DNA from 2 places in the Cupriavidus sp. 05L310 genome. Region 2 is predicted to be linked to the other one. Evidence: predicted binding sites of a transcription regulator. Region 2 holds the regulator's gene; the other holds the start of a gene.
What was found. The regulator LexA, encoded in region 2, represses DNA repair genes until DNA is damaged. The targets are predictions, from matches to a motif close to ACTGTATNNNNATACAGT.

Region 1 (14,946 bases), on a different contig from region 2:
CAGCGTGCCATGGCCGGTATTGAGCCAGAGACCCTTGAGCGGCGTGGGGCCGACGATGGGCGTGCCGTCCGGCGTCATCGGGCGCAAACCGGTCCAGAAGCTGGCGCGGCTGACGTCGCCGGCGCCGGGGAACAGGTCGGTCACCACGTGTTCCAGGGTGCGGCGTTTGGCCGGGTCGAGCGTGCGGTCGTAGCCGACGATCTGGGCCATGCCGCCGACGCGAATGCGATCGTCGAAGCGCGTGATCGCAACCTTGTAGGTTTCGTCGAGCACCGTGGAGACGGGGCTGCGGTCCGCATCGGTCATCGGCACCGTCAGGGAGAAGCCCTTGAGCGGATAGACCGGGAGGTTCGACAGGCCCGGCAGGAAGTTCTTCACGAACGGCGTCGACCAGCTGCCCAGGGCCACCACCACCAGGTCCGCGGTGACGGGCTCGCCGCCGATCATGGCGCCGGTGACGGCATCGCCCCGGGTCAGCAGGCCGTCGATGGAGCGGTTGTATTGAAACTTCACGCCCAGGCCTTCGGCCATCGCCGCCAGTTTCTGGGTGAACAGCTGGCAGTCGCCGGTTTCATCGTTGGGTAGCCGCAGGCCGCCGCTCAGCTTGTGGCTGACGGCGGCCAGGGCTGGTTCGCTGGCGGCGAGTTCTTCGCGCGATAGCAACTGGTAGGGCACGCCGGCTTGCTCCAGCACCGCAATGTCCTTGGCCGCGCCGTCGAGCTGCTCGTCGGTGCGGAAGATCTGCAGGGTGCCTTGCTGGCGGCCTTCGTAGGCGATGCCGGTATCGGCTCGCAGGGTGCGGATGCAGTCTCGGCTGTACTCGGCCAGCCGCACCATGCGTTCCTTGTTGACGGCATAGCGGTCGGCGGTACAGTTCATCAGCATTTGCCACATCCACTGCAGCTGGAACAGCGAGCCGTCCGGGCGAATGGTGAGCGGCGCGTGCTCCTGGAACATCCATTTGATGGCTTTGAGCGGCACGCCAGGCGCTGCCCACGGCGACGCGTAACCCGGCGAGATCTGGCCGGCATTGGCAAAACTGGTGCCAAGCGCGGGCGCGGCCTCGCGGTCGATCACGGTGACATCATGGCCGGCACGGGCCAGGTACCAGGCGCTGGTCACGCCAATTACGCCACTGCCAAGAACGAGAACGCGCATAGTCGGGGGCTCACAACCAAGAAATAGTGTGGATAGAGTATTTATCTCTATACTATTGAAATATGTGCAGTCATAGTTGTCGTAATTTTTAAGGAAACAGGAAGAACTAATGAGAACAAGTCGTCAGCCCGTGCGCAGCCTGGACCGGCTGGACCGCAAGATCCTGGCCTTGCTCCAGGCGGACGGCCGCATGTCGATGAAAGAGCTGGCGGAAGCGGTTGGCCTGACCATCACGCCGTGCATCGAGCGGGTCAAGCGCATGGAGCGCGACGGCGTCATCATGGGCTACTACGCCCGCCTGAATCCCGTGCTCCTTGGCAGTGGCCTGCTGGTGTTCGTGGAGATTTCGCTTGGCAACAAGTCGGGCAATATGTTCGAGCAGTTCCGCCGCGAGGTGTTGCGTATTCCCGAGGTGCTGGAGTGTCACCTTGTATCGGGCGATTTCGATTATCTGATCAAGGCCCGCATCCGCGAGATCGGCGAGTATCGCCGGCTGCTGGGCGACATCCTGCTGCAGTTGCCCGGCGCCGCGCAGTCCAAGAGCTACGTGGTGATGGAGGAGATCAAGGAGACGCTGGCGATCGCGGTCGACGAGAAGGCACCGCACGCCTGAGACCCTGCCGGCATCTGTCTAGAACAATGACATCTGTGGCGTTGCACCGGCCCTTGAGAAATGTTCGGTAGTCAGGGGATGGCGTTCGGCGTTTAGCCCATGGCGCTGGCAGGCCAGCTTGAAACGCTTGCGCAGCAGTTCGGCAAAAATGCCGGTACCTGTCATGCGCGTGCCGAAGTTGGAGTCGTAGGCCTGGCCGCCCCGCATCTGCGCGATCAGGCTACGGACATGCCGGGCGCGCAGCGGATGGTAGGTGGCCAGCCACTCGGAAAACAGATCCGCTACCTCGCGCGGCAGCCGCAGCAGGATATAGGCGGCTGTCTTCGCGCCAGCGTTGGCGCCCGCCTCCAGGATGGACTCCATTTCCGGGTCGGTCAGGCTTGGGATGACGGGCGCCACCATCACGCCCACGGGAATCCCGGCCTCACTCAGCGACGCGATGGCTGCGATGCGACGTGCCGGTGCGCTCGCCCGCGGTTCCAGCGTGCGGGCTATCTCATTGTTGAGCGATGTGACCGACATATGGACCCGGACCAGGTTCCTGGCCGCCATGCGCTGGAGGATGTCGATGTCGCGCGTGACAACCCCCGACTTGGTCGTGATGGCCACCGGATGGTTGAACCGTTCCAGCACTTCCAGTATGCCCCGTGTGATGCGGAGTTTGCGCTCGATGGGCTGGTAAGGGTCGGTATTGGCGCCCAGCGCGATGACCGATGGCGTGTAGCCGCGGCTGCCTAGTTCGGCCTGGAGCAGCTCGGCGGCGTTCTCCTTCGCGTACAGGCGGGTTTCGAAGTCGAGGCCCGGCGAAAGTCCCAGATAGGCATGGCTGGGTCTGGCATAACAGTAGATGCAACCGTGCTCGCATCCTCGGTAAGGATTGATGGAAGCATGAAAGGGCAGGTCCGGCGACTGGTTGCGCGAGACGATGCGTTTCGCCTTCTCTGTGAAAACAATGGTCTGGATCTGGGGTATCTCTGGCTCATCGAGGGCTCGTGACTCATCGTCGACCCGTTCGCGGGTCCATGCATCGAAGCGGCTGACGTTGTTCGAGCGCGCCGCCCGGCCTTTGAGCGGGCTGGAGGAGGGAGGTCGGGTCGTCACGTTGGCAGTCCTGCGGCTACGATTGATACTGTATAAATATACAGTGCTCAACGGCTCGCCGGCAAGGAGTAAAGGGTGGATGTCCCTGGAAGCGGAAGATTTTGAGAATCGCGCACGACGTGGTCTGTGCGGGACGGCGGCTCGGCAATGGGTATTCCTGCTGCAGCACTTTGCAAAAACAGCCAGGTGTGTCTTGCGGTGCGGGAGCCAGGCCAGTCAGGCAGGCGGTGCTGCCTCGGGGCGGTCCCAGTAGGGCGGGGAGCCGAAGCGCGCCGCAAAGAAATCGGTAAAGGCGCGGGTTTTTGCCGGCACCTGCCGGCGGCTCGGGTAGACCGCCCAGATCGATACCGACGGCAGCACCGGATAATCGGGCAGCACGTTGACTAGCGCGCCACTGCGCAGGTAGGGGCCGACATCCCAGGTGGATTTGAGCGCGAGCCCCATGCCAGCCAGGATCGCATCCCGGATGACCTCGCCGTTGTCCGTGCGGAGATTGCCGCTGACGGCAATCGCGGTCTTGCCCAGCGCCGTGTCGAACTGCCAGGAGGCCTGGTCGCCAAGCACGATGCAATTGTGGTTGCGCAGATCCTCCGGGTGCCGTGGCGTGCCATGGGCGGCAAGGTAGGCGGGCGAGGCGCAAATGGCGCGATGGCTCGGGGCAAGCGGGCGGGCCACCAGCGATGAGTCGGGCAGGGCACCCATGCGCAGCGCCACGTCTACCCCGGCCTCCACTAGGCCGATCACCTGATCCGTCAGCCGCAGGTCCAGCGTCAGGCCGGGGTAGGCGGCAAGGAAGGCTGGGATGGCCGGAGAGACATGCTGGCGGCCGAAGGATGCGGGCACCGTGACGCGCAGTATTCCGTGTGGTGCTTCCGCCCCCCGGCCTACCGACTGCGCGGCCTGGTCGGCCGTGTCGAGCAATTGCCCGGCATGCTCAAGAAAGCGCTGTCCGTCTCCGGTCAGCGAAATGCGCCGCGTGGTCCGGTGCAGCAGCCGCGTGCCGAGCTTCTGTTCGAGTAGCGCCAGGCGGCTGCTGGCCGATGACGTGGACAGCCCGAGATCGCGCGCCGCCGCCGACAGGCTGCCCAGCGCCGCCGCGCGCACGAACACCGCGATATCCAGCAGGTCGAAGTGCATGGCGCCTGGGCCCCTGGGCCTTGGAAGTGCTAATTACTGCGAAAGGGCGCGAGCGGCTTCGACCTGGGATTCGAAGAAGGTCTGGAAACTGATGGCCAGGCCGGCCATCAGCAGGCCGGTTCCGATCAGCAGCGACAGGATGACCAGGATCACGACCGGCCAGCCAGACCGGGTCGGCTTGCCATGGGGATTGAAGCGGGCATCCCATCTATCGTCCGGGCGCAGGCCGTACACGATGGCTGCCAGGAAGGCGCTGATCACCGATGTGCCACCGGCGATGGCAAAGGTCCAGTCCAAGGCCGGCGTGCCGGCGCCAGTCTGTATCGAAATGACGCCGACGACCCCGGCCAGGGCCGCCAGCAGGTGAGCCCATGCAAACTTGTCGCGCAAACCACCCAGGTAGAAGCGATGCAAGCCCAAACTGCCGAACAGGAAGGCAAGCGCGACCGTGAGCAGTTTGGACTTGCCCGGAAGCGGCTTGACGAGTGCGGTGGCGGCTGGAACTTGGGTAGCGGCAGGCATGAGGCGGCAACTAGGTTGATGGCCGGCCAGGGGGCGGCCGGCGCAAGATCAGATCAATGCCAGTCAAGCTGGCACCGGCGCTCATTGTACGCTGGCCTCAGGCGCGGGCGCGGGAAGGCCGGGAGCGATGCGCGTCGGACGGCGAAGCATACGGGAGTTCCGTGCGCGGCACAGCCGGGAGGAGGGGGGTAGGGGAAAGGGAGGCGGATCCCGCCGTTTGGAGGGCAAACAGGCGGGGGAGGGAAATGCAGGTGTCAGGCGGACCTAACGGCCGCCGTCGCGTCCCCGCGCCTGCCAGCCGGGGCCGGTGCCGGGACCGCGCTGCTCGCCGCGCGCGTTGTCGCCTTGCGCGTTGCGATCGGGTGGGCGGCCGCGCTCGTCATCGCGCTCCTGGGGAGGCAAGGGGCGACCGTTAAGGCGGTCATCAGCGCGGGCTCGGGCTTCCATTCTTTCGATCTGGGCGCGCACATGGTCTTGCCGTTCGGCGCGTACGCTAGCCATCTCCCAGCCACCCTGGCCGCGCGCGTTACCATTGCCCGCGGTCCGGCCTTCGGGCCGGCTGTGTTGCCAAAACGCGACCTGCGCATGGCTGACAGCATTGAGGCCGAGCACTGAAACGGCCAACAGGATGCCAGCCACCGAGTCGCGCAGGAAGGTGCGGGGGAGCATGCGGAATCCCAGTATCCTGTCGCGCGGTGAGTTGTTCGAGATATGGGTTCATGGTACGCACGGGCCTTCGGGACGCATATGCAAAAGCCGTTACTGGTGTAACGGATTGTTTCGCCTCACCCGGTACGTTTCGCAGCTTGCCTGCGGGCAATGCGGGGAGTGGCGTTTCAACGCCTCACGGCGCGTAGCGGATACGGTAAATGGCGCCCGCCGTGTCGTCGCTGACAAGCAGCGAACCATCCGGGGCGACCAGGACATCGGCCGGCCTGCCCCAGGCTTTGCCGTCTTGCAGCCAGCCTTGCGCGAAGACTTCCTGGCGCACTGCCTGGCCACTCGCGTTCAGCACTACCCGGACAATGCGGTAGCCGACCTTCGTGCTACGGTTCCAGCTGCCGTGCTCGGCAATGAAAATATTGTTCCGGTATTCGGCGGGAAACTGTGAGCCGGTATAGAAGCGCATCCCGAGCGAGGCGACATGCGCGCCCAGCTTTGCGGCCGGCGGCTCGAACTCCGAGCAGTTGCGCTGCTTGCCGAACTCAGGGTCCGCGACGCTGCCGGCGTGGCAGTATGGATAGCCAAAATGCTGGCCGGCACGGGTCAGGCGGTTGAGTTCGTCGTCTGGCACGTCGTCTCCCAGTTGATCGCGCCCATTGTCCGTGAACCACAGCTGGCGCGTGACCGGGTGCCAGTCAAAGCCCACCGAATTGCGCACGCCCCTGGCTACTACCTGCAGGTCGGACCCGTCGGGCTTCATCTTCATGATATTGGCGTAGCGGTTTTCATCAGGCTTGCAGATATTGCAGGGTGCGCCAACCGGGACATAAAGATAGCCATCCGGACCAAAGGCGATGAACTTCCAGCCGTGGTGGGTTTCGGAAGGGAAGCGATCGCTCACCACGATCGGTTTTGGCGGGGTGTCGAGCCGGGCTTCGATGTCATCGAGCCGGACGATGCGCGAGACCGAGGACGCATAAAGGGCCCCGTCGCGGAAGGCCACGCCTACCGGCATGGTCAGGCCGGTGGCGATTGTCCTTGCCCTCGGGTCAGGCGCCAGCGCGTTGCTGATTGCATAGACCTTGCCCTGGCCAAGGCTACCGATAAAGAGGGTGCCAGCCGGTGACATGGTCATGCCCCGTGCTTCCGGCACATCCTGGCTCAGCATGTCGATGCGGAACCCCGGCGGCAGCTGGATCTGCTCCAGCGGCAGGGCCGTGCCCGCGCTTGCATTGGGGCTGAACCAGGCCGCCGCGGCGAAAGTGGCTGCAAGCAGGGCGCGGAAGGCGCGAATGTGAAGGTAGGAACGCACGGCAAGATCTCCTGTCGGGGTTTTCGCCACGATGCCTGTCGCCAGGTGTCGAGTCAATCGCTCTAAGTGTTTGTTTGGGCTCGGGATTTGGTCTATACTCTTGCGTTTCGTGTTCGAACATCAAGTTTTCTGAGGAATCAAACCATGGTCGTAATCCGTCTGGCTCGCGGTGGCAGCAAGAAGCGCCCCTTCTTCAATATCGTCGCTGCTGACTCGCGTAATCGTCGCGATGGCCGTTTCATCGAGCGTATTGGTTTCTACAATCCCCTGGCTTCGGCAAGCGAAGAAGGCCTGCGTCTGGTGCAAGACCGCCTGACGTACTGGACCGGCGTTGGCGCCCAGCTGTCGCCGACGGTTGCCCGTCTGGTCAAGCAGAACGCCGCCAAGGCTGTGGCCTGATTGTTGTGACGCGCGTTTCGCGACGCGTGGCAAACGACACGTGACAGAACGCAAGCAAGGCGTCCCGGCGCGGCGGCCGCTCAATGTGCCGCTCGAGCCCTCGGCCCGGCCCCAGGCCGGTGTGCAGGAAAAGGCGAGTTTCAAGCCGCAGGGCGTAGCTGGGTTTCCGGCTGCGCTGGCGTTTACCGATAAGCTGCCGGACGACCTGATCGAGGTCGGTTACATCAGCGCAGCTTATGGCATACGGGGCTGGATCAAGGTCCAGCCACACGCCGACGATGCGAGCGCGTTGTTGCATGCGCGCCGCTGGTGGCTGCTGAAAGCCCCGCCGACAGGCCTGGTGGGCGCGGCCGATGCCGTGGCATCGGAGGCATTGTGCGTGAAGGTCGTGCAATCCCGTGAGCATAGCGGTACCGTGGTGGCCCAGGCGAACGGCGTGTCCGACCGCGACCACTCGGAAGCGCTCAAGGGTCGCCGTGTCTGGATTCGTCGCGAGGATTTCCCCGCGCCGGATGAAAACGAATTTTACTGGGTCGATCTGATCGGCTGCGCCGTGTTCAATGAGCAGGGCGAGTCGCTGGGCGAAGTGTCCGGCCTGATCGACAACGGCGCGCACCAGATCCTGCAGGTAGCGCATACCTTGCCTGACGGCAAGGCAGGCGAGCGCCTGATCCCCTTTGTCGACGCATTCCTGCGCTCGGTCGATATTTCGGCCAGACGCGTGGTGGTCGACTGGGGCCTGGACTACTGAGCGGTCCGGCAACGGACGCTCGGCTGGCGGCGGCCGGGTGGGCAAGTATAGGGAGGGGCGGATGCAGTTCGATGTGATCACGCTATTTCCCGAGATGTTCCGTGCGCTGACCGACTGGGGTATCACCAGCCGGGCGGCCAAGCAGCAGCGTTATACGCTGCGCACCTGGAATCCGCGCGATTTCACCAGCGACAACTACCGTACGATCGATGATCGCCCGTACGGCGGCGGTCCTGGCATGGTAATGCTGGCCAAGCCACTGGAAGATGCGATCGGCGCGGCATGTTCGGCGCAACTGGCGGCGCAAGCCGCCACGGATGTGCCGGGCGAGCCGGTGAAGCCGCATGTGGTGCTGATGTCGCCGCAAGGCGCGCCCCTGACGCATCGGAAGGTGATGTCGCTGGCACAGCGTCCCGGCCTTGTGCTGCTTTGTGGCCGATACGAAGCCATCGACCAGCGATTGATCGAGCGGCGCGTGGATGAGGAAATCAGCCTCGGCGATTTCGTGCTGTCGGGTGGCGAGTTGCCGGCCATGGCCGTAATCGACGCGGTCGTCAGGCATTTGCCGGGCGTGCTGGGCGATGCCCAGTCGGCGGTTCAGGACAGCTTCGTCAATGGGCTGCTGGACTGTCCGCACTATACGCGGCCGGAAGAATACGAAGGTGTGCGGGTGCCCGAGATACTGCTCGGGGGCCATCATGCCGAGATCGAGAAGTGGCGGCGCCAGCAGGCGCTCGCGAATACTGCGAAGAAGCGCCCCGATCTGATCGAGGCAGCGCGCAGCCAAGGGTTGCTGAGCCGGGCCGACGAGAAATTCCTGTCGGCCTGGCTGGCGAAAGAAGGGCGGGAGTTCGCTCCCGCCAGGTGAAACCCCATCCTCTGCCGGGGCCCAGGCCATGCCTGGGGCATACAACGTCGGCATGATGGACAAGGAGAAAAAACGATGAACATCATCGAGCTGATCGAGAAAGACGAAATCGCGCGCCTGACCGCGAACAAGACCATCCCCGCATTCGCACCCGGCGACACCGTGATCGTCAGCGTGAACGTGGTGGAAGGTAGCCGCAAGCGCGTGCAGGCTTATGAAGGCGTGGTGATTGCCAAGCGCAATCGCGGCCTGAATTCGTCCTTCATCGTGCGCAAGATTTCGTCGGGTGAAGGCGTGGAACGTACGTTCCAGCTGTACTCGCCGCTGATCGCAGCGATCGAAGTGAAGCGCCGTGGCGACGTCCGCCGCGCGAAGCTGTACTACCTGCGTCAGCGTTCGGGCAAGTCCGCGCGGATCAAGGAAAAGCTGGCATACAAGTCGGCACCGGCCAAGGCTGCTGCTGCGGAGTAAGCCGCTGTCGCCACGATCGGTTCTGCCGGTCGTGGCTGCGCAAAAAGGGCACCTTCGGGTGCCCTTTTTGCGTCTGCGCACGGTATTTTGCTGCGGTGCATGAAGAACGGCTTGGCCGGCTTCTGTCATACTCACAACGATTATGCGTCCTGCCTTCGATCCCGAATCCCTCCCCATCGTCGCAACCGATACCCGGCATCCGCCGCTTGCGGATGCGCGCCTGCAGCCCGAGTTCATCCGCCACCGGCTGCAGTCGCCGCCGGCGTGGGCGCCCGAGCTGACTGACGAATCGCGTGCCTACGATCGCAGCCTCAAGCTGCGCGACGCGGCCGTGCTGGTGCCTCTGGTTGAGCGGGGCGACGGGCTGACCGTGCTGCTGACCGAACGCAATGCCAACCTGAGTTCGCACGCCGGGCAGATCAGTTTCCCGGGCGGCCGGCACGAAGCCTTTGATATCGACCGTGTTGCCACGGCGTTGCGTGAAACCGAAGAAGAAGTTGGGTTGGTGCGCGACTATGTGGAGGTGCTGGGCGCTCTGCCCGACTACATCACGGGCACCGGTTTCCATGTCAGCCCGGTGGTGGGCTTGGTGCGCGACGGTTTCACGCTGCGCCCCGATGCGCGCGAGGTCGCCGATGTCTTCGAGGTTCCCCTGGGGTTCCTGATGGACCCTTCCCATCACCAGCAGCGTCTGTTCCGCTGGGTGGACGGCGAGCGCCTGTTCTACGCCATGCCCTTCCCGCGCGAAGACGGCGGCCACCGCTTTATCTGGGGCGCCACCGCCGGCATGCTTCGCAACCTCTACCATCTGCTGGCTGCCTGATTGCCATCGGGCAGCCGTACAGGGAGCGATCTCAGGCCGCGGCAGCCTGGTCTTGGCCGATGCAGTGCGGGCAGCTCTTGCCCACCACATAGTGCGGGCTTTGCTGCTCCTCGGCGGTGACCACGGCGCGGCAGGCGAAGCACTGCTTCGGTCCGGCGGGCTCCAGGCTCGGGTTGAGCGCGGTGCGGTAATCGAAGACGAAGCAGTCGCCCTGATAGTGGCTGCCGCCCACTTCCTCGAAATACTTCAGGATACCGCCTTCGAGCTGGTAGACGTGCTCGATGCCGGCCTCCTGCATGTGGATGGCGGCTTTCTCGCAGCGGATGCCACCGGTGCAGAACGACACGATGGTCTTGCCCTCGAACTCCGCCTTGTGTGCCGCGATGGCCGGCGGGAAGTCGCTGAACTTGGCAATGTCGTAGTCGACCGCCTGCTCGAAGGTGCCGACCGCGACCTCGAATGCATTGCGTGTATCGAGCATCACCACCGGGCGGCCGGCGTCGTCATGGCCCTGGTCCAGCCAGCGCTTGAGCTCCACGGGCCGTACCGCAGGCGCGCGCCCTGCCTCGGGGCGGATCAGCGGCATTTTCATGGTGATGATTTCCTTCTTCTCGCGCACCAGCATGCGCTTGAAGGGCTGGTTCTCCGACAGGCTCTCCTTGGGCGCGATGTCGGCAAAACGCGGGTCGGCGTGGAGCCATCCCAGGAAGCCGTCTATGGCTTCGCGCACGCCGGCCAGGAACAGGTTGATGCCTTCCGGCGCGAGTAGGATGGTGCCCTTGAGCCCGTGGGCTTCGCAGCGCGCGCGCATTTCCGGGCGCAAAGCCGGGATATCGTCCAGCGTGACGAATTTGTAAGCGGAGATGTTTACGATCTGCATAGGTGGCGCACGCCCGGCCCGCGCATTGTGACCGCGCGGTAACTGCCTGATTGGAAAGGCGAAATTATAGCGCCTTGAAGGCCTCGTGCTGGTCTTTTCCGAGCGGCCGGGTTGGTCTTGCCGTGCGGTCCGTGGCGCAAAGAAGGCGGGCGAGGACATGCCGAGCCGGTACAATTACGCCCATGTCTGCACCTCGCTTCGTTCATCTCCGTCTCCATTCCGAATACTCCGTCGTCGATGGCATCGTGCGTCTTGAGGACGCCGTCGAGGCCGCCGCCGCCGATGGCATGGGCGCGCTCGCCCTGACCGACCTGGCCAACGCCTTCGGCCTGATCCGCTTCTACAAGGAAGCGCGCGGCGGCGGCGTCAAGCCCGTGGTCGGCGCCGACGTCTGGCTGACCAACGCCGACGATCGCGACAAGCCCACGCGGCTGCTGCTGCTGGTCCAGGACCGGCGCGGCTACCTCAACCTGTGCGTGCTGCTGTCGCGCGCATGGCTGTCGAACCAGTACCGCGGCCGCGCCGAGATCGATCCGGCCTGGTTTGACGAGGCCGGTGAAGAGGGCCTGCCGTTGGCCACTGGCATGATTGCTCTTTCCGGGGCCATGGGCGGTGATATCGGCGTGGCGCTGGCCAATGGCAATGAGGCGGTAGCGGCACAAGCCGCGGCGCACTGGGCCAAGGTCTTCCCGCAGCGTTTCTACATTGAACTGCAGCGTGCCGGCCAGCCCGGCACCGATGCCTATGTGCAGCAGGCGGTGCAGTTGGCGGCCAAAATGCGCCTGCCGGTGGTGGCAACGCATCCGGTGCAGTTCATGACCGCCGACGACTTCACCGCGCACGAGGCCCGCACCTGCATCGCCGAAGGCGAACTGCTGGCCAATCCGCGCCGCACGCGGCGCTTCACCACCGACCAGTATTTCAAGTCCCAGGACGAGATGTGCGCGCTGTTCGCCGACATCCCGTCCGCGCTGGAAAACGCGGTACAGATCGCGCGCCGCTGCAACCTCACGCTGGAACTGGGCAAGCCGCGCCTGCCGCTGTTCCCCACGCCCGACGGCATGTCGCTCGACGACTACCTCGTGCACCTGGCCAAGGAAGGCCTGGAAAAGCGCATGGCGGTGCTGTTCCCCGACGAGGCTGTGCGCGAGGCCAAGCGCCCCGAGTACTACGCCCGGCTGGAGTTCGAGACCGGCACCATCATCAAGATGGGCTTCCCAGGCTACTTCCTGATCGTGGCGGACTTTATCAACTGGGCCAAGAACAATGGCGTGCCGGTAGGGCCGGGGCGCGGCTCCGGCGCTGGCTCGCTGGTGGCCTATGCGCTCGGCATCACCGACCTGGACCCGCTCAAATACGCGCTGCTGTTCGAACGTTTCCTGAACCCGGAACGGGTTTCGATGCCCGACTTCGACATCGACTTCTGCCAGCACGGCCGTGATCGGGTGATCACTTACGTGAAGGAGAAGTACGGACACGCAGCCGTCTCGCAGATCGCGACTTTCGGCACCATGGCCGCAAAGGCCGCGGTGCGTGACGTGGGCCGCGTGCTTGACCTGGGCTACGGTTTCGTCGACGGCATCGCCAAGCTGATTCCGTTCAAGCCGGGCAAGCTCGTCACCATCGAGGAAGCCAAGAAGGAAGAGCCGCTCCTGACCGAGCGCGAGAAGAACGAAGAGGAAGTGCGCCAGTTGCTGGAGCTGGCGCAGCGCGTGGAAGGCATGACGCGCAACGTCGGCATGCACGCCGGCGGCGTGCTGATCGCGCCAGGCAAGCTGACCGATTTTTGCCCGCTCTATACCCAGGGCGCGCAGAACGACGGCATGAGCGGCGTGGTCAGCCAGTACGACAAGGACGACGTGGAAGCGGCAGGCCTGGTCAAGTTCGACTTCTTGGGCCTGACCACGCTGACCATCCTGGACTGGGCCGAACGCTATATCCGCCGGCTCGATCCGACCAGGGCGGACTGGAACTGCAGCCACATTCCGCTCGACGATGGCCCCGCCTTCGACATCCTCAAGACGGCCAACACGGTAGCCGTGTTCCAGCTGGAAAGCCGCGGCATGCAGGGCATGCTGAAGGACGCCAAGCCCGACCGCTTCGAGGACATCATCGCGCTGGTGGCGCTCTACCGCCCGGGCCCGATGGACCTGATTCCCAGCTTCTGCGCGCGCAAGCACGGCCGCGAGAAGGTGGAGTACCCGGACCCGCGCGTCGAGCCGGTGCTCAAGGAGACCTACGGCATCATGGTCTACCAGGAGCAGGTGATGCAGATGGCGCAGATCATCGGCGGCTACTCGCTGGGCGGCGCCGACTTGCTGCGCCGCGCCATGGGTAAGAAGAAGGCCGAGGAAATGGCCCAGCACCGCGAGCTGTTCCGCGCGGGCGCGGCCAAGAACGGCCTGACCGCCGAGAAGGCCGACGACACCTTCGACCTGATGGAGAAATTCGCGGGCTACGGCTTCAACAAGTCGCACGCGGCCGCCTATGCGCTGCTGGCCTATTACACGGCCTGGCTCAAGGCGCACCATCCGGCCGAATTCATGGCAGCCAATATGTCGCTCGCCATGGACGACACCGACAAGGTCAAGATCCTGCACGAGGATTGCAAGCTCAACCACCTCAAGGTGCTGCCGCCCGACGTCAACGCCAGCGAATACCGCTTCGCGCCGACCGATGCCAAGACGATCCGCTACGGCCTGGGCGGCATCAAGGGCTCGGGGCAGGGCGCCATCGAAGACATCCTGCGCGCTCGCGAGGAAAAGCCCTTCACCGACCTGTTCGACTTCTGCGAGCGCGTCGACCGCCGCCAGGTCAACCGCCGCACCATCGAGGCGCTGATCCGCGCCGGCGCCTTCGACAGCCTCAATGACAATCGCGGCCAGCTGCTTGCCTCCGTGTCGCTCGCGATGGAGGCCGCCGAGCAGAAGGCTGAGTCGGCCAACCAGGTCTCGCTGTTCGACCTGATGGCCGACGCCGGTGAATCGCACCGTCCCGAACTGGTCGACGAGCCGCGCTGGGCGCCCAAGCGCACGCTGCAGGAAGAAAAGCAGGCCCTGGGGTATTACTTCTCGGGGCACCTGTTCGATGCCTATCGTGACGAAGTCGGCCGCTTCCTCAAAGGCACGCTGGCCGGGCTGGAGAAGGAAGTACAGGGCAATGGCGGCGGCTATGGCCGCGATGTGCGCGGCAAGGTGATCGCCGGCGTCATTACCGGCATGCGTACCCAGATGACGCAGCGCGGCAAGATGCTGATCGTCTTGCTCGACGACGGCACCGGGCAGGTCGAGATGACCGTGTTCAACGAATTGTTCGACGCCAACCGCCATATGTTCCGCGAGGACGAGATGGTGATCGTGCAAGGCAACGCCCGCCATGACACCTTTACCGGCGGCGTGCGTTTCACCGCCGAATCGGTGATGGACCTGGTGGCGGCGCGCGCCAAGTACGCCGAAGCGGTCGGCCTGGCTTTCAATGGCAATGCCTCTACCGAGCTGTTGCGCGAACTGCTCACGCCCTACCTGGCGACGGTGGCCAACAGCCCTGGCTTGCCGGTGCGCATCAGCTATGCCACCACCGGTGCCCGCTGCGAGGCGGAGCTGGGCCGGCAATGGCTGGTTACGCCGTCCGAGGATGCGCTCGCGAGCTTCCGCTCGGCCTTGTCGGGCGAGAACGTTCGCATGCTGTACGGCTGACCCGGGCTGCCGGCAGGGCGGCAACGGCATTGCGCCGCCCTGATCGGTATTGCTGCCATCCCGTCATTCCATGGATCACACAAGCCCCGCATGGCTAAGCAACGCATCCTCTTTCACCTGACCCACTTCCTGCGCGGCGGCATCGAGACCTCGCTGGTGTCGCTGCTCGCCTCGCTGGATCGCGAACGCTTCGAGATAGGCCTGACCCTGACCTATCCGACCGAAGCACTGGAGACCCATTTCCGCGCGCTGTTGCCGCCCGACGTCAAGCTCCACATCCTCGCGCCGGAAGCCTGGCTGTCGCGTTGCCGGCAACTGAAGAAAGCGGGCAAGCTGGGCCCGCTTGGCAAGATCTACGAGGAAGTGCTGCTGCCGCCGCTGCGCAAGCCGCTGGTCAACCGGCGCTTTCGCGGCATCCTGCGCGACTATGACCTGGTGATCGACTACGACATGTCGCTGTCGCGGCTGACGGGGCGGTTGCCGGTGCCGATGATTGGCTACCAGCATTTCAGCGTGGCGCACCTTGAGCGCGAGAACCGCCGCAAGCTGCGCA
Region 2 (14,946 bases):
GATTTGCTTTTGAGATGGCTGATTTTTACTGTGAACCTGTCGCACGATGCTTTGCCAGGCGCCTTACTGCGGTACTCAACGGACCTGCGGTGGCTGACGATCCCCCCGCTATCGGTCGGCCCAGGTGTAGCCGTGATAGTCAGGAGACGCGCCTGTTAAGCGTTGGCAATCGCCCGGCGATAATGTTCAGCGGAGTCCAAAATCGCTTGGTCAAGGTTCGCTTGTGCAATCGCCATCGTGTGAGATGCTCCTGGCGCTGAGCATCTAGGCACCTCGTAGAACTTTGATTCCGCACTCTCATTCGCTCGATGAGGCTCATGCCTGGCGCTTCTGGCTATGCGCGCTGGTTTGCCGTCATGCTAGGATTTTGCCAGGCTCTGGGAGATAGCCATGGTTCAAAAGCTGTTCCACGAATTGCCCGTGAATGAACGCGGCGACTTTGAATCCGCCTGCGCGCGGCATGGATTTGTTCGAGAAGACTTCGAGGTGAGCGAGGAAGAGGGCATTTCGCGAGGCAGCGGGGCGAGTCATATCCCCCGGAAAATCACTGTCGCCCGAGTGGGCGGAGACGTCCAAGTCTATCCCGCAGCTACCGGCATTTCGTGGACAGTCGCATTTGAACGAGATCTGGAGCGCGGCGAATTTGGATTCCCTCTTGCGGACTAGCTAAGGGATGGGAGAGGTCGCTGCGTGGAAGAAACGGGGGAGGGGTATGCTGAAGCAGGCTAGATCGAGCCGGTGGTGCTGACACCGGCGGTTGCAAGTATTCCCACCGTGGGAGGATGGCGGGAATGGAACCCGGCTTTGGGATGCACAAATGAAAACAGCGCCTTGGTTAAGGCGCTGTTTTGCAGGGCAAATTCTTGGGGTGGCTGATGGGACTCGAACCCACGACGACAGGAATCACAATCCTGGACTCTACCAACTGAGCTACAGCCACCGTAGAGGTTGCTCAGCTGGCTGCTGAGCAACGAAGAACAAGATCATACAATACCAAAAGGCGGATGGCTAGCACTCTGCACAAATTTTTTCTCTGCGCTGCCTTATGCGATTTCAGCCGGTTAGGTCGGTTACCGCGACGCGCGCAAGTGAGTGCTGCCGTAACCCACCTATGAAAGCTTGGCCGACTCCTCCAGCTCAAGCATGCGGCAGATGGCTGCCATGCTGCCCACCATGGTGCGTCGTTGCGCACCCTGGTAGATACGCACGCCTTTGGATTGGCGGAATGGTACGGGCTTGACGGGGCGGCGGGCGGAGAGGCGGTTGGCTGGCAGCATGGCTACACCTGGTGACTTGCAACAACAGTTAGCGGTGCCCGACTAGCGGGCGGCGTTGGCACAATCGGGCGTCGGCGTGATACGGGCTTGCCCGCCTCAGCCGCACTCGTCAGAAGCCGCTGGGTCGGATCAAGCCGACGGCGATACCTTCCAGAGAGAATTCTTCGCGGCCGGGGCGCACGATGATGCTGGGGAAATCGGGATTCTCGGCAATGAGTTCGATCGAGTCGCCGCGGCGGTTGAGGCGTTTGACGGTGACGTCGTCTCCCAGTCGCGCAACGACGATCTTGCCGTTCGGGGCCTCGCTGGCACGCTTGACCGCAAGCAGATCGCCATCGAGGATGCCGGCGTCCCGCATGCTCAGGCCACGTACCCGGAGCAGGTAGTCAGGTTGCACGTCGAACACCGAAGCGTCGACCTGGTATTGGCGATCGATGTGTTCTGCGGCAAGGATCGGGCTACCGGCCGCGACGCGCCCGACCAGGGGCAGCGTCAGTTGCATCACGCCGGCCATTGGCAGCGAGAATTGGTCTGGTAGTTCTGAGTCGCTGCGCGAAACCTTGAGCCGGATGCCGCGCGAGGCGCCGGGGGTGAGTTCGATTACGCCCTTGCGGGCCAGAGCCCTCAGGTGTTCCTCGGCAGCATTGGGCGATGAGAAGCCGAACTTGGCGGCGATCTCGGCGCGTGTGGGCGGAAAGCCCGTGTGCTGGAGGCTGCTGCGAATCAGATCGAAAATCTGCTGCTGTCGCGGTGTCAGGGTCGCCATGGTCGCCGTGTTGGAAAGCACTGTATGTTTAAACAGTATGCTGTGATTTTATACAGTATCGAGTGAAGTGCAAGCGGAATTTTGGGAGTTTGCGCATCGACAGGTGCGTCAGGCGAGGCTCGCCGCGCCGTGCGGCGTGAGCCTGGGCGTTACAATTCGCGGCACTTGCAGCCTAATTTTTCGCTCGCTGCTTAACCTTTCTGGCTTTCGATCTCTATCTCGCCATGTCCCTCCTGCCTCGTGTCGTCGTGCTTGCTACCGGTGGCACCATTGCCGGTTCTTCATCCAGTGCTGCCAGCAGCGCGAAGTACCAGGCGGCCACGGTGCCTGTGACGGCGCTGCTTGATGCTGTGCCGGCGCTCGGTGCCGTGGCCCGCGTCGAGGCGGAGCAGGTGGCGCAGGTGGATAGCAAGGACATGTCGTTCGTCCTCTGGGCCCGGTTGGTTGAACGCGTTGCGTTCTGGTCTGCGCAGGCCGATGTGGCGGGCATTGTGATTACCCATGGCACCGATACGCTGGAGGAGACGGCAATGCTGCTGCATCTGGCATGGGTGGGCACGGTGCCGGTGGTGCTGACGGCGGCGATGCGGCCTTCGACCTCCCTGTCGGCCGATGGTCCCTTGAACCTGCTGGACGCGGTACGGGTGGCTGCCAGCGCCGGGGCGGCGGGCAAGGGCGTGCTACTGGTGATTAATCAGGAAATCCATGCCGGGCGGGATGTGGTGAAGGGACATACGTCAGCGGTCAACGCTTTTGTGTCGCCGCTGGCTGGCCCGATCGGGTTCGTGCAGGACGACCTCGTGCGATTTGTCCGTGCGCCCCGGCTGTTGCCGGACCGGGCCTGGGCCGTGCCGTGCAAGTGGCCGCAGGTGGAGATTATTGCTAGTTACGCGGAGCCCGGCCGGTTGGTGGTGGATGCTTTGGCGCAGGCAGGTGTGGCGGGGCTGGTCGTGGCGGCCGCAGGCAACGGGTCGGTTCACCAGTCGCTGGTCGATGCGCTGGTGGACGCGGCCGGGGCGGGAGTGGCCGTGGTGCGTAGCTCGCGCACCGGGGCAGGGCATGTGGCAATGCCGGCACCTCCACGACCGGCTTCAGGTGCCTTCGTTTCTGCAGGCGATCTCAATCCATATAAGGCGCGCGTGCTCCTGATGCTGGCCCTGGCGACAACGCCCGGACTGGCTGCGGATCCCGCTGCGTTGCAGGCGCTCTTCGCCGAAAACTAAGGCGGCTTGCTCCAAAAGGCAAAAGCACGCTATACTTTAAGGCTATCCAACCTTGCTGCACCGGACATGGCGCCCGGGCGGCTTATCCAAAAGGAGCGTCAATGCGTCATTACGAAATCGTATTTATCGTCCATCCGGACCAGAGCGAACAAGTTCCGGCCATGATCGAGCGTTACAAGACGCTGGTCACGTCGCAGGAAGGCCAGATCCACCGTGTGGAAGACTGGGGCCGCCGTCAGATGGCCTACATGATCCAGAAGCTGGCCAAGGCTCACTACGTTTGCCTGAACATCGAATGCGGCAAGGAAACCCTGGCTGAACTCGAACACGCGTTCAAGTTCAACGACGCGGTGCTGCGCCACCTCATCGTTCAGACCAAGAAGGCCGAAACCGCACCGTCCCCGATGATGAAGGAAGTGCAGCGCGAAGAAGCCCGCAAGGCCGCGCAACAGACCAGCGAAGTCCAGGCCGCCTAAGTGCGGACTGTTGTGGTTGCCGTGGGCGTTGAACGCCGCGGCGGCAAGTGCGGGCATCGGTGCGGGAGAGTGCGTTGAACCAGCTAAGGCTCTGCGCAACGCTCGCGGAACGCGATGCCTTGCGTTACACCCCGGCCGGGGTCCCCGTTGTCAACTGCATCTTGCAGTACGCGGGCGAGACGGTCGAGGCGCAAACGCCCAGGCAGGTGGAATTCGCCATCGCCGCCATGGGAATCGGTCAGATCGGCCAGCGGCTTGAGCGGACTCCGCTCGGCGCGATGCTCGACTGCGAAGGATTCCTGGCCCGCAAGCACCGCAACAGCAAGGCTCTCGTCTTTCACATCACTGGATGTAAAGCATTCGAAAAGGATTGAATCATGGCATTCGTCAAACGTGACAACAAGAACAAGAAGCGCTTCCAGCAGCAAAACCCGCTGTTCAAGCGCAAGCGCTTCTGCCGCTTCACCGTGGCTGGCGTGGAACAGATCGACTACAAGGATCTGGACACCCTGAAGGATTTCATCGGCGACAACGGCAAGATTACCCCCGCCCGCCTGACCGGCACCAAGGCGCACTATCAGCGTCAGCTCGATACGGCTATCAAGCGCGCGCGTTTCCTCGCGCTGATGCCTTACACCGACCTGCACAAGAACTGATCGGCCCTAGGTCCGTTAAGGAGAAAACACGATGCAAATTATTCTGCTTGAGAAAGTCATCAATCTGGGCAACCTGGGTGACATCGTTCGCGTGAAGGACGGCTATGCCCGTAACTTCCTGATCCCGAACAAGAAGGCCCGCCGTGCTACCCAGACCGCTATCAGCGAGTTCGAAGTCAAGCGCGCTGAACTGGAAAAGGCAGCTGCCGAGAAGCTGGCCGCGGCCCAGGGCGAAGGCGAAAAGCTGAACGGCCTGACCGTGCAAATCACCCAGAAGTCGGGTGTGGACGGCCGCCTGTTCGGTTCCGTCACCAACGCCGACATCGCCGAAGCGCTGGCTGGTCAAGGCTTCAAGGTTGAGAAGGCGCAAGTGCGCCTGCCGAATGGCCCGCTGAAGATCGTCGGCGACCATCCGGTCAGCGTTTCGCTGCATACCGACGTGCTGGTCGACGTGACGGTTTCCGTCCTGGGCGAACACGTCTAAGCACTGATCTCGCTACCGGTCCCGCTTGCCTGTTGGGCTGGCAGGGCCGGTTGCCGGTATCGGGCTTGACCAAACAAAAAGGCAGGAGCGTTTTGCTCCTGCCTTTTTGTTTGGCCGCTACCCTCGTTTGCATCATTGCCACAGGGCTGGTTGTCCCGCCGTCACTTGGCCGGACGCGGTAACAACCGGCTGCGAATTCTCCCCCGGCTGTCTGGCGGCGACCGTTATAATCCCTTCCCATGAACGCGCCCGTCGCAGACCCCCAACTAGATAATCTCAAGGTTCCACCGCACTCCATCGAGGCCGAGCAATCGGTGCTGGGTGGCTTGCTGCTGGACAATGCCGCCTGGGACCGTATCGCCGATTTCCTGTCCGAAGCGGACTTCTACCGCTTCGATCACCGGATGATCTTCCAGAGCATCTCCCGGTTGATCGCCGCCACCAAGCCCGCCGACGTCATCACTGTCTACGAGACGCTTCAGGTCGCTGGCAAGGCGGAGGAGGTGGGCGGGCTGGCCTATCTGAATTCGCTGGCGCAGAACACACCTAGTGCTGCCAATATCCGCCGCTATGCGGAAATCGTGCGCGAGCGTTCGGTGCTGCGCAAGCTGGTCACCGCGGCCGACGATATCGCCAGTGCGGCCTTCGCCCCCAAGGGGCGCGAAGTGCGGGAACTGCTCGACGAAGCCGAATCGAAGGTGTTCGCCATTGCCGAGGAGGGCTCGCGCGGGCAGAAGGGCTTCCAGGAGATCCAGCCGCTGCTGACGCAGGTGGTGGAGCGCATCGACGAGTTGTACCACCGTGACTCGAGTACCGACGTGACGGGCGTGCCGACGGGATTCATCGATCTGGACCGCATGACCAGCGGCATGCAGGCGGGCGACCTGATCATCGTTGCCGGGCGCCCCTCGATGGGTAAGACCGCCTTCTCGCTGAATATCGGCGAGCACGTGGCGGTGGAGCAGGGCCTGCCCGTGGCGGTGTTCTCGATGGAAATGGCCGGCACACAGCTGGCCATGCGTATGCTTGGCTCGGTCGGCCGCCTGGACCAGCACCGCCTGCGTACCGGCCGCCTGCTCGACGAGGACTGGCCACGGCTTACACATGCCATCCAGCGCATGAACGATGCCCAGTTGTTCATCGACGAAACCCCGGCGCTGAGCTCGATGGAACTGCGGGCCCGCTCGCGGCGGCTGGCGCGCCAGTGCGGCCAGCTTGGCCTGATCATCATCGACTATTTGCAGTTGATGTCGGGTTCGGGCGGCGGTGAAAACCGCGCGACCGAAATCTCGGAAATCTCGCGTTCGCTCAAGGGGCTGGCCAAGGAACTCAACTGTCCGGTGATCGCGCTCTCGCAGCTGAACCGAAGCCTTGAGCAGCGGCCCAACAAGCGCCCGGTGATGTCCGACTTGCGTGAATCCGGCGCTATCGAACAGGATGCCGACGTGATCCTGTTTATTTACCGTGATGAGGTCTACAACCCGGATTCGCAGGACAAGGGCACGGCCGAAATTATTATCGGTAAACAGCGTAACGGCCCCATCGGGACCGTGCGCCTGACTTTCTTGGGTCAATTCACGAAGTTTGACAACTTCAGCGGCGGCCCCGCTTTCTTCGATAACGATACCTGAAGCCTGTCCTGGCGCGGCTTGCCGGGCATCGTGGCTCGGCTGCGATGGTGGATTGTCCATGCCGCTTGTCAAAGTCCTCCGGCTTCGCTCCACAACCCTGTAAAATATTGCGTTTTGATGACAGCCGCCCCAGGGCGGCTGTCATGCAATGCGTACCTGCCTCATTCAGCAATAACCCGCGGCGCCCCCGCGCTTCGACAAGGAACATTCCATGTTCGGCCGATTCATGCCCACCGAGGGCAAGTTCTTCGAATACTTCAACCAGCATGCCGATTGCGCGGTGACCGCCGCCCGCGAGCTGGAGGTGCTGGTCAACGATCTGCCCAATGCCGAGGCGCATGCGCGCCGCGTGCAGGCCACTGAAAAGAAGGCTGATCGCATTACGCACGACACGATCGACCTGCTGCACAAGACCTTCATCACGCCGCTGGACCGCGACGAGATTCACAAGCTCATCACCACCATGGACGATATCCTCGACCTGATGGAAGACGTGGCGGAAACCATCTCGCTGTACGACGTGACCAGCCTGACGGACGAGGCGCGCAAGCTCGCCGCCATCTGCGTGCAGTGCTGCGACCAGGTCAAGATCGCGGTCGGCCTGCTTGAAGACATGAGCAATGCCAGCGCGATCCTGAAGACGGCACAGCAGATCGACCAGCTCGAGTCCGAGGCCGATCGCGTAATGCGCGCGGCGATGTCCAAGCTGTTCCGCGACGAGACGGACGTCAAGCGCCTGATCAAGCTGAAGGCCATCTACGAGCAACTGGAAACCATCACCGACAAGTGCGAGGACGTTGCCAACATCATCGAAGGCATCGTCCTGGAAAACGCCTGAGGCACACATCGGAATGCAGACCATACAAATGAGCTTGTGGGTGATCGCCCTGCTGGTGGCGCTCGCCTTGCTGTTCGATTTCATGAACGGCTTCCACGATGCCGCCAACTCGATTGCCACGGTGGTGTCGACGGGCGTGCTCAAGCCGCACCATGCGGTGGCGATGGCCGCCATGTGCAACGTGGTGGCTATCTTTATCTTCCACCTCAAGGTGGCGGCCACGGTGGGAACCGGCACGATCGACGTCAATATTGTCGATCACTATGTCATCTTCGGCGCCCTGATGGGTGCCATTGCCTGGAACCTGATCACCTGGTACTACGGCATTCCCTCGTCGTCCTCGCACGCGCTGATCGGCGGCCTGGTTGGCGCCGCGGTGGCCAAGAGCGGCACCGGTGCGCTGGTTGGTGGTGGCTTGCTCAAGACCGTGGCCTTTATCGTGATCTCACCGCTGCTGGGTTTCCTGCTCGGTTCGCTGATGATGGTGATCGTGGCCTGGACGTTCTTTCGCACGCCGCCGTCGCGGGTGGACCGCTGGTTCCGCAGGCTGCAGCTGATCTCGGCCTCGCTCTACAGCCTGGGCCACGGAGGCAATGACGCGCAAAAGACCATCGGCATCATCTGGATGTTGCTGATCGCCAGCGGTCACGTGGCGCAGGGCGGCGCGGAGCCGCCGGTCTGGGTCATCGTTTCCTGCTACGTGGCGATCGGCATGGGTACCATGTTCGGTGGCTGGCGCATCGTGCGTACCATGGGCCAGAAGATTACCAAGCTCAAGCCGGTAGGCGGCTTTTGCGCGGAGACCGGTGGCGCGATCACGCTGTTCATCGCTTCGGCGCTGGGCGTGCCGGTGTCGACCACGCACACCATCACGGGCGCCATCGTCGGCGTGGGTTCGGTGCAGAAGATGTCGGCGGTGCGCTGGGGCGTGGCGGGCAACATCGTCTGGGCCTGGGTGCTGACCATTCCGGCTTCTGCCTTCATGGCAGCCATCGCGTGGTGGATCGGCCGGCACGTGCTCTGAGCGATCGGACACCTCTTCGACAAGAATGCAAAAAGCCAGGCGCAATGCCTGGCTTTTTGTTTGTTGCGGTGCGGGAGAGCGTATGCCGTCAGCGATTGGCGAATGCGGCGATGGGGTCGTCGTCCACCGGCACCGGCGGCACAACCGATGGCTGCGGCGCCGGTGAGGCAGCCGGCGGCGGCGTAAACCCTGTCGCGACCCGTCGGGCACCGTTGTAGCGGGAGGCCCAATAGGATTTGCTCATGTCCTCAAGGCGCACCGTGCCGCCGGTGGAGGGTGCATGGACAAAGCGGTTCTGCCCGACATAGATGCCGACATGCGAATTGGCGCGGCCCGTGGTATTGAAGAAAACCAGGTCGCCCGATGCCACCTGGCTGCGCTCCAGCGCGACTCCGCGATCGCCCATGGCTTCGGTGGTGCGCGGCAAGTTGACGTTGGCGGCGCGCAGCACGACATAGCGCACCAGGCCGCTGCAGTCGAAGCCGGAGTCAGGCGTATTGCCGCCGTAGCGATAGGGCGTGCCAACCAGGGACATGGCCTGGATGGACACTTCTTCGAGCCCGGCGCTGGGATCGACCATGGGCGGGGCCGATGCCCGGGACTGGGCGCCGGGCCGCGTCGGCGGAGCAGAGGCGCAGGCGGCAAGCAGCAGCGCAGCGGTGCAAAGCGCGGGCAGGCGGGCGCTGTCGAAGACGCCGGCCAGCAAAGGCGCGGGTCTTCCGGTATGGGCTATCTGGCGCGGTGGCATCCTTCTCGGTCCGGTCCCGGGTCAGGTGCCGCGCCAGTGGCGGGCAGGCAGCGAAGCTGCCGCCCGTGGGCCTACCAGCGCAACTGTGCGTTGTATGTGCCAGTACTGACGGTTATCGACTTGGCCTGACCCTTATAAGTCGCTTCGATATTGTAGCTGCCTTGCGGGGCCTTTATCAGGCACTTCGGGCCCGATGCCGTGAAGCTGGCCACTTCGTGGCCTTCTCGCGTCATGCGTACGGCCACATCGGCGACATATTCGCCGCGCTCGCCCTGGGTGAACAGGACGCCCATATTGAAGTTCTTTTGTTGCGCGGCCAGTTGTTGCTGTTCGTCCGCGGCGATACCGCCGCAAACATAGCTGACCGGGCCCATGGTGCGGATCACCATTTCGTCGGCAGCCAGCGCGGGAGCCGATAGCCATGAAAATGCGGCAATCACGATGCTGCCGGCGAGTGCCAGGCGCAATGGCCGCAATGGCCGCAATGGTCGTGATAGCTGTAGGGGCATGTACTTGCGGGCGCAAGCCAGATGGTGGTGCAGGTGGTTGTCCATCAATGTCTCCATCGATTCAACAAGCCGGAGGGGGCAAAAAAAGCGCCCGCCATTCGCCGGCACGCGAGGTGCCGATATGGCGGGCGCTCCGGATGCTTTGATGCTAGGCCAAGCCGGCAGACAAATCTGCCGGGTATGGTCCTACATGGGCTTCCGGTCGGTGGCCTTTACAGGACGTCCGCGGCATGATCGGCCAGGCGCGAGCGTTCGCCGCGCGCCAGCGTGACATGGCCACTGTGGCTCCACCCCTTGAACCGGTCTACCACGTAAGTGAGACCGGACGAGCCTTCGGTCAGGTAAGGCGTGTCGATCTGCGCGATATTGCCCAGGCAGATGATCTTGGTGCCGGGGCCGGCACGCGTTACCAGCGTCTTCATCTGCTTTGGCGTCAGGTTCTGCGCCTCATCGATGATGACGAACTTGTTGACGAAGGTGCGTCCGCGCATGAAGTTCATGCTCTTGACCTTGATGCGCGAGCGGATCAGTTCCTGGGTGGCGGCGCGGCCCCACTCGCCGGCACTGTCGTCGCTCTTTTGCAGCACTTCCAGGTTGTCGTCGAAGGCGCCCATCCAGGGCTGCATCTTTTCTTCCTCGGTGCCCGGCAGGAAGCCGATGTCCTCGCCGACCGGCACGGTGGCGCGGGTGACGATGATCTCGTTGTACAGCTTCTGGTCGAGCACCTGCTCCAGGCCCGCGGCCAGCGCCAGCAAGGTCTTGCCGGTACCGGCCTGGCCCAGCAGCGTGACGAAGTCGATCTCCGGATGCATCAGCAGGTTGAGTGCGAAGTTCTGCTCGCGGTTGCGCGCGGTCACGCTCCACACATTGTTCTTGTGGTGCGTGTAATCCTTGAGCGTCTGCAGCAGCGCTGTCTTGCCGTTGATTTCCTTGACCTGGGCGTACAGCGGCAGGCTGCCGTCGCTGGGCTCCATGTAGACGAACTGGTTGACCAGGAAGGAGGGCACCAGCGGGCCCGTCAGGCGATAGAACATCGCGCCGGACTTCGGGTCCTGCCAGCTTTCCACGCCCTTGCCATGCTTGGCCCAGAAGTCGTTGGGCAGCAGCATCACGCCCGAGTAGAGCAGGTCCTTGTCCTCGAGGACCTGGTCGTTGAAGTAATCCTCGGCGGGCAGGCCCAGGGCGCGCGCCTTGATGCGCATGTTGATGTCTTTCGACACCAGCACGACCTGGCGCTCCGGGAATTGCTGCTGCAACGCGCTGACCACGCCCAGGATCTGGTTGTCGGCCTTGCCCTGCGGCAGGCCGTCGGGCAGCTTGATCTCGTTGAGCTTGGTCTGCAGGAACAGCTTGCCTTGCGCGTCGCGGTTGCCCAGCTTGGCCAGCGGCAAGCCCTCGTCGAGCACGCCGTCGGTGCCGCCCACCAGCGCGTCCAGCGTGCGGCTGACGGTGCGCGCGTTACGGGCAACTTCGCTCATGCCCTTCTTGTGGTTGTCCAGCTCCTCGAGCGTCATCATCGGCAGATAGACGTCGTGCTCTTCGAAGCGGAACAGCGAGGACGGGTCGTGCATTAGCACATTGGTGTCCAGCACGAACAGCTTGCTGGGACCAACGTGTTTTTGTGCGCGGCGATTGGTGGTGCTCGGTACTGGCTTGGCGGGCGCCGAGGGTACGGCGGCCAGCGGCGGTACGGACTTCAGCGAGGACGGAGGCGCTTCCTTGGTGCGCGCTCGCGTCGAACCGCTGGCGCGGGCCACCACGGCCGGCGCGCCTTCCGCTTGGCTATTTCCGGTTTCCAGCAAGGCCACACGCTCCAGCGCCGGCACAGGTTTCTTACCCTGCGACGCTGATTTGGCCTTGGTCAGCTTGGTCACCGGGGCGAATTCGCTCGGGTCAAGCAATTGGGCAGGCTTGGCGGGCATGGTCGGCAGCGGCATGCTTGGCTTTCCTTTCAGGGGGAGAAGACGGCTGGAAAACGGCGCAGGACACTGGCGCGGCCGCTTGGCGCCGCGGACTTGCCGATCGTGTCCTGTGCGTGGGGGCAGTACAAACAAAAAAGCCGCCAGACCTGGGGGGCAGGTTTGGCGGCTTTTTTTCGGACCGGAGACACGGCAGGTCCGCTACCGGCCTGTGGCAGGAAGCGCCTGGGCCGGGACGATGAAGCAGCGTGGCATCCGGAATCTGAACTCATTAAAGGTCAATGTATCCGAACGTTTTCTGTTTTGCAATCGCTGGCCGAGACGACTTGCGAGGGTGTTGCTGCGGCGCATTAAACATGCCGTCCGCCAGGGCCAGGGAATGGCCCGGCAACCGCCCGAATCAGAGCGCGCGGACGATCTGCAGGACTTCGTCGACGTGGTTGGGGACCTTGATGCCGCGCATGGCGTGCCGCAGGATGCCCTTGCCGTCGATGATAAAGGTGCTGCGCTCGATGCCGCGCACTTCCTTGCCATACATTTTCTTCATCTTGATGACATCGAACAGATGGCAGACGGCTTCATCGCCATCGGAGATCAGCTCAAACGGCAGTTCCAGCTTGGCCTTGAAGTTCTCGTGCGACTTCAGGCTGTCGCGCGAGATGCCGAAGACCACGGTGCCGGCCTTGACGAAATCGTCATGCTGGTCGCGGAAGTTCATGGCTTCGGTGGTGCAACCCGGCGTGTTGTCCTTGGGATAGAAATACAGGACGACGGTTTTGCCGCGCTGGTCGGCAAGGCTGAACGTGCCGCCGGTGGCGGGCGCGCTGAAATCGGGTACGGGCTTGCTGAGACTGACTGTCATTCTTATGGCTCCTGGGAGGGGCAGGAAGGGGGCGGCTGCATGAGTGCTGCCACCATGGTGGCGGCAGATGGGGGCGGGCCCGGAAACTTCAAGCGTGGCGCGGACTTAACTTGCGGCACCGCCCGGCAGGCGGCGCGGCGGACTCAGGCCGGGTCTTCCAGCAGCAGGATGGCCGCCACCTTGCGGCCTTCAGCCATCAGGATATTGTAGGTGCGGCAGGCGGCCTGGAGATCCATCGCGTCTACGCCCACATGCAGGCGCGCCAGGGACGCGGTCAGGCGGGGGTGGGGGAAGCGCAGGCGGTTGCCGGTGCCAAGCAGCACCACCTCGGGCGAGTGCGCCAGCAGGCCTTCGAAATGCGCCGGCTCCAGGTCTTCGAAGCGCTGCACCGGCCAGGGCCGGATCTCGCCCTCGGGCATGACCAGCACGGATTCCGTGTAGCGCACCATATTGATGTCGATATAGCCCGGTCCGTAGGACGTCACCGTATTGAGAGCATTGGGCTGGTCAGCGTGGAGTTTCAAGGGCAAACCTTATCGGGCGCTGCCTTGGGCGGCCGTCCGGCACCCGGCCGGGCCGCGCAAGGCGGGTTGAGAGCATTTTGGGGCAGGTCGGGAGGGGGTTGCCGTCGCGGGGGCCGGGTGACGGCGCCGTACGCTGCAATGCAAGAATCCCTGCCGAAGTCTGTCATAATCCGATAAATTATAGCTTTTGCCTTCCTGCCTGCCACGTTTTGCGTTGCATCGCAGCGGATGCGCACAACGGGCCGCTCCTTTCCCACCCAGATTCCCTAGATTGCCGCCGCCAGCCGGCGGCGCTTGCCTCCTGCCGACATCGCCGTGAAACCGATCCAGAAATCCAATAAGCTCAACAATGTTTGCTATGACATCCGCGGCCCGGTGCTGGAGAAGGCCAAGCAGATGGAAGAGGAAGGCCACAAGATCATCAAGCTGAACATCGGCAACCTGGCCGTGTTCGGCTTCGACGCGCCGGAAGAGATCCAGCAGGACATGATGCGCAACCTGCCCAACTCGGCAGCCTACTCGGATTCCAAGGGCATCTTCGCCGCGCGCAAGGCGATCATGCACTACACGCAGCAGAAGAACATCGAGGGCGTTGGCCTGGACGATATCTACGTCGGCAACGGCGCCTCGGAACTGATCGTGATGTCGATGAACGCGCTGCTCAACAGCGGCGACGAAGTGCTGGTGCCGGCGCCGGACTACCCGCTTTGGACAGCCGCCGTGAGCCTCTCGGGGGGCACCCCGGTGCACTATGTGTGCGACGAGGCCAATGAATGGATGCCCGATCTCGACGATATCCGGGCCAAGATCACGCCGAATACCAAGGCGATCGTCGTCATCAACCCCAACAACCCCACCGGCGCGCTGTACTCGGACGAACTGCTCAAGAGCATCGTGACGATCGCGCGCGAGCATGGGCTGATCATCTTCGCGGACGAGATCTACGACAAGGTGCTGTACGACGGCCATACCCACACCTCGATCGCCTCGCTGTCGACCGATGTGCTGACCGTCACGTTCAACGGCTTGTCGAAGAACTACCGCTCGTGCGGCTACCGGTCCGGCTGGATGGTGGTGTCGGGCGACAAGCGGCCCGCCCTGGACTATATCGAGGGGCTGAACATGCTGTCCTCGATGCGCCTGTGCGCCAATGTGCCCGGCCAGTGGGCCATCCAGACCGCGCTGGGCGGCTACCAGAGCATCAACGACCTGGTGAACGAAGGCGGGCGCCTGCGCCGCCAGCGCGATATTGCCCATGAACTGATCACGCAGATTCCCGGCGTCACCTGCGTCAAGCCCAAGGCCGCGCTTTACCTGTTCCCCAAGCTCGACCTGTCGATGTACCCGATCCAGGACGACCAGGAGTTCATCTACGAACTGCTGCAGGAGTCCAAGGTACTGCTGGTGCAGGGTACGGGCTTCAACTGGGGCAAGCCCGACCATTTCCGTATCGTGTTCCTGCCGCACGAGGAAGACCTGCGCGAGGCCATCGGCCGCGTTGGCCGTTTCCTCGAGGCATATCGCAAGCGCCACGGCCACGCGGCCTGAGCGGCCCTGAACCGGTCCGTTTGCGGCGTCATTCATTTTTCAGCAACTCAGAGTCAGATCGTCCATGAATCCCATCAAAGTAGGCCTGCTTGGCATCGGTACCGTCGGTAGCGGCACGTTCAACGTGCTGCAACGTAACCAGGAGGAAATCCGCCGCCGCGCCGGGCGCGGCATCGAGATTGCCATGGTGGCCGACCTCAACACCGAGCGCGCCCGCGAGCTGACCGGTGGGCAGGTCGAGGTGGTGGCGGACGCCAACGAAGTCGTCACCCGTCCCGAGATCGACATCGTGATCGAGTTGATCGGCGGCTATGGGATTGCCCGCGAACTGGTGCTCAAGGCCATCGCGAACGGCAAGCACGTGGTCACCGCCAACAAGGCGCTGCTGGCCGTGCATGGCAACGAGATCTTCGAGGCCGCGCGCAAGAAGGGCGTGATCGTCGCCTTCGAAGCCGCTGTGG

Region 1: the regulator LexA is predicted to act here: its motif matches at 2,900-2,917, upstream of AC1DS6_RS09010 (PA0069 family radical SAM protein).

Annotation. Positions count from the first base shown of each region.
Region 1 covers NZ_JBFTOX010000009.1:162,859-177,804, reverse strand. The annotation lists gene AC1DS6_RS09020 (D-amino acid dehydrogenase) at 1-1,158, opposite strand, end outside; gene AC1DS6_RS09015 (Lrp/AsnC ligand binding domain-containing protein) at 1,268-1,771, shown strand; gene AC1DS6_RS09010 (PA0069 family radical SAM protein) at 1,790-2,872, opposite strand; gene AC1DS6_RS09005 (LysR family transcriptional regulator) at 3,089-4,009, opposite strand; gene AC1DS6_RS09000 (NINE protein) at 4,043-4,531, opposite strand; gene AC1DS6_RS08995 (hypothetical protein) at 4,796-5,200, opposite strand; gene AC1DS6_RS08990 (PQQ-dependent sugar dehydrogenase) at 5,376-6,506, opposite strand; gene rpsP (30S ribosomal protein S16) at 6,651-6,905, shown strand; gene rimM (ribosome maturation factor RimM) at 7,027-7,656, shown strand; gene trmD (tRNA (guanosine(37)-N1)-methyltransferase TrmD) at 7,718-8,524, shown strand; gene rplS (50S ribosomal protein L19) at 8,600-8,995, shown strand; gene AC1DS6_RS08965 (NUDIX hydrolase) at 9,138-9,818, shown strand; gene AC1DS6_RS08960 (sulfurtransferase) at 9,850-10,698, opposite strand; gene dnaE (DNA polymerase III subunit alpha) at 10,881-14,393, shown strand; gene AC1DS6_RS08950 (glycosyltransferase) at 14,484-14,946, shown strand, end outside.
Region 2 covers NZ_JBFTOX010000067.1:39,231-54,176, reverse strand. The annotation lists gene AC1DS6_RS35565 (hypothetical protein) at 391-666, shown strand; tRNA gene AC1DS6_RS35560 (tRNA-His) at 865-940, opposite strand; gene AC1DS6_RS35555 (hypothetical protein) at 1,110-1,277, opposite strand; gene lexA (transcriptional repressor LexA) at 1,387-2,043, opposite strand; gene AC1DS6_RS35545 (asparaginase) at 2,268-3,266, shown strand; gene rpsF (30S ribosomal protein S6) at 3,368-3,742, shown strand; gene priB (primosomal replication protein N) at 3,817-4,116, shown strand; gene rpsR (30S ribosomal protein S18) at 4,120-4,398, shown strand; gene rplI (50S ribosomal protein L9) at 4,430-4,882, shown strand; gene AC1DS6_RS35520 (replicative DNA helicase) at 5,122-6,513, shown strand; gene AC1DS6_RS35515 (DUF47 domain-containing protein) at 6,725-7,351, shown strand; gene AC1DS6_RS35510 (inorganic phosphate transporter) at 7,365-8,375, shown strand; gene AC1DS6_RS35505 (C40 family peptidase) at 8,464-9,123, opposite strand; gene AC1DS6_RS35500 (hypothetical protein) at 9,195-9,632, opposite strand; gene AC1DS6_RS35495 (PhoH family protein) at 9,845-11,569, opposite strand; gene AC1DS6_RS35490 (peroxiredoxin) at 11,952-12,413, opposite strand; gene AC1DS6_RS35485 (Mth938-like domain-containing protein) at 12,557-12,937, opposite strand; gene AC1DS6_RS35480 (pyridoxal phosphate-dependent aminotransferase) at 13,253-14,485, shown strand; gene AC1DS6_RS35475 (homoserine dehydrogenase) at 14,550-14,946, shown strand, end outside.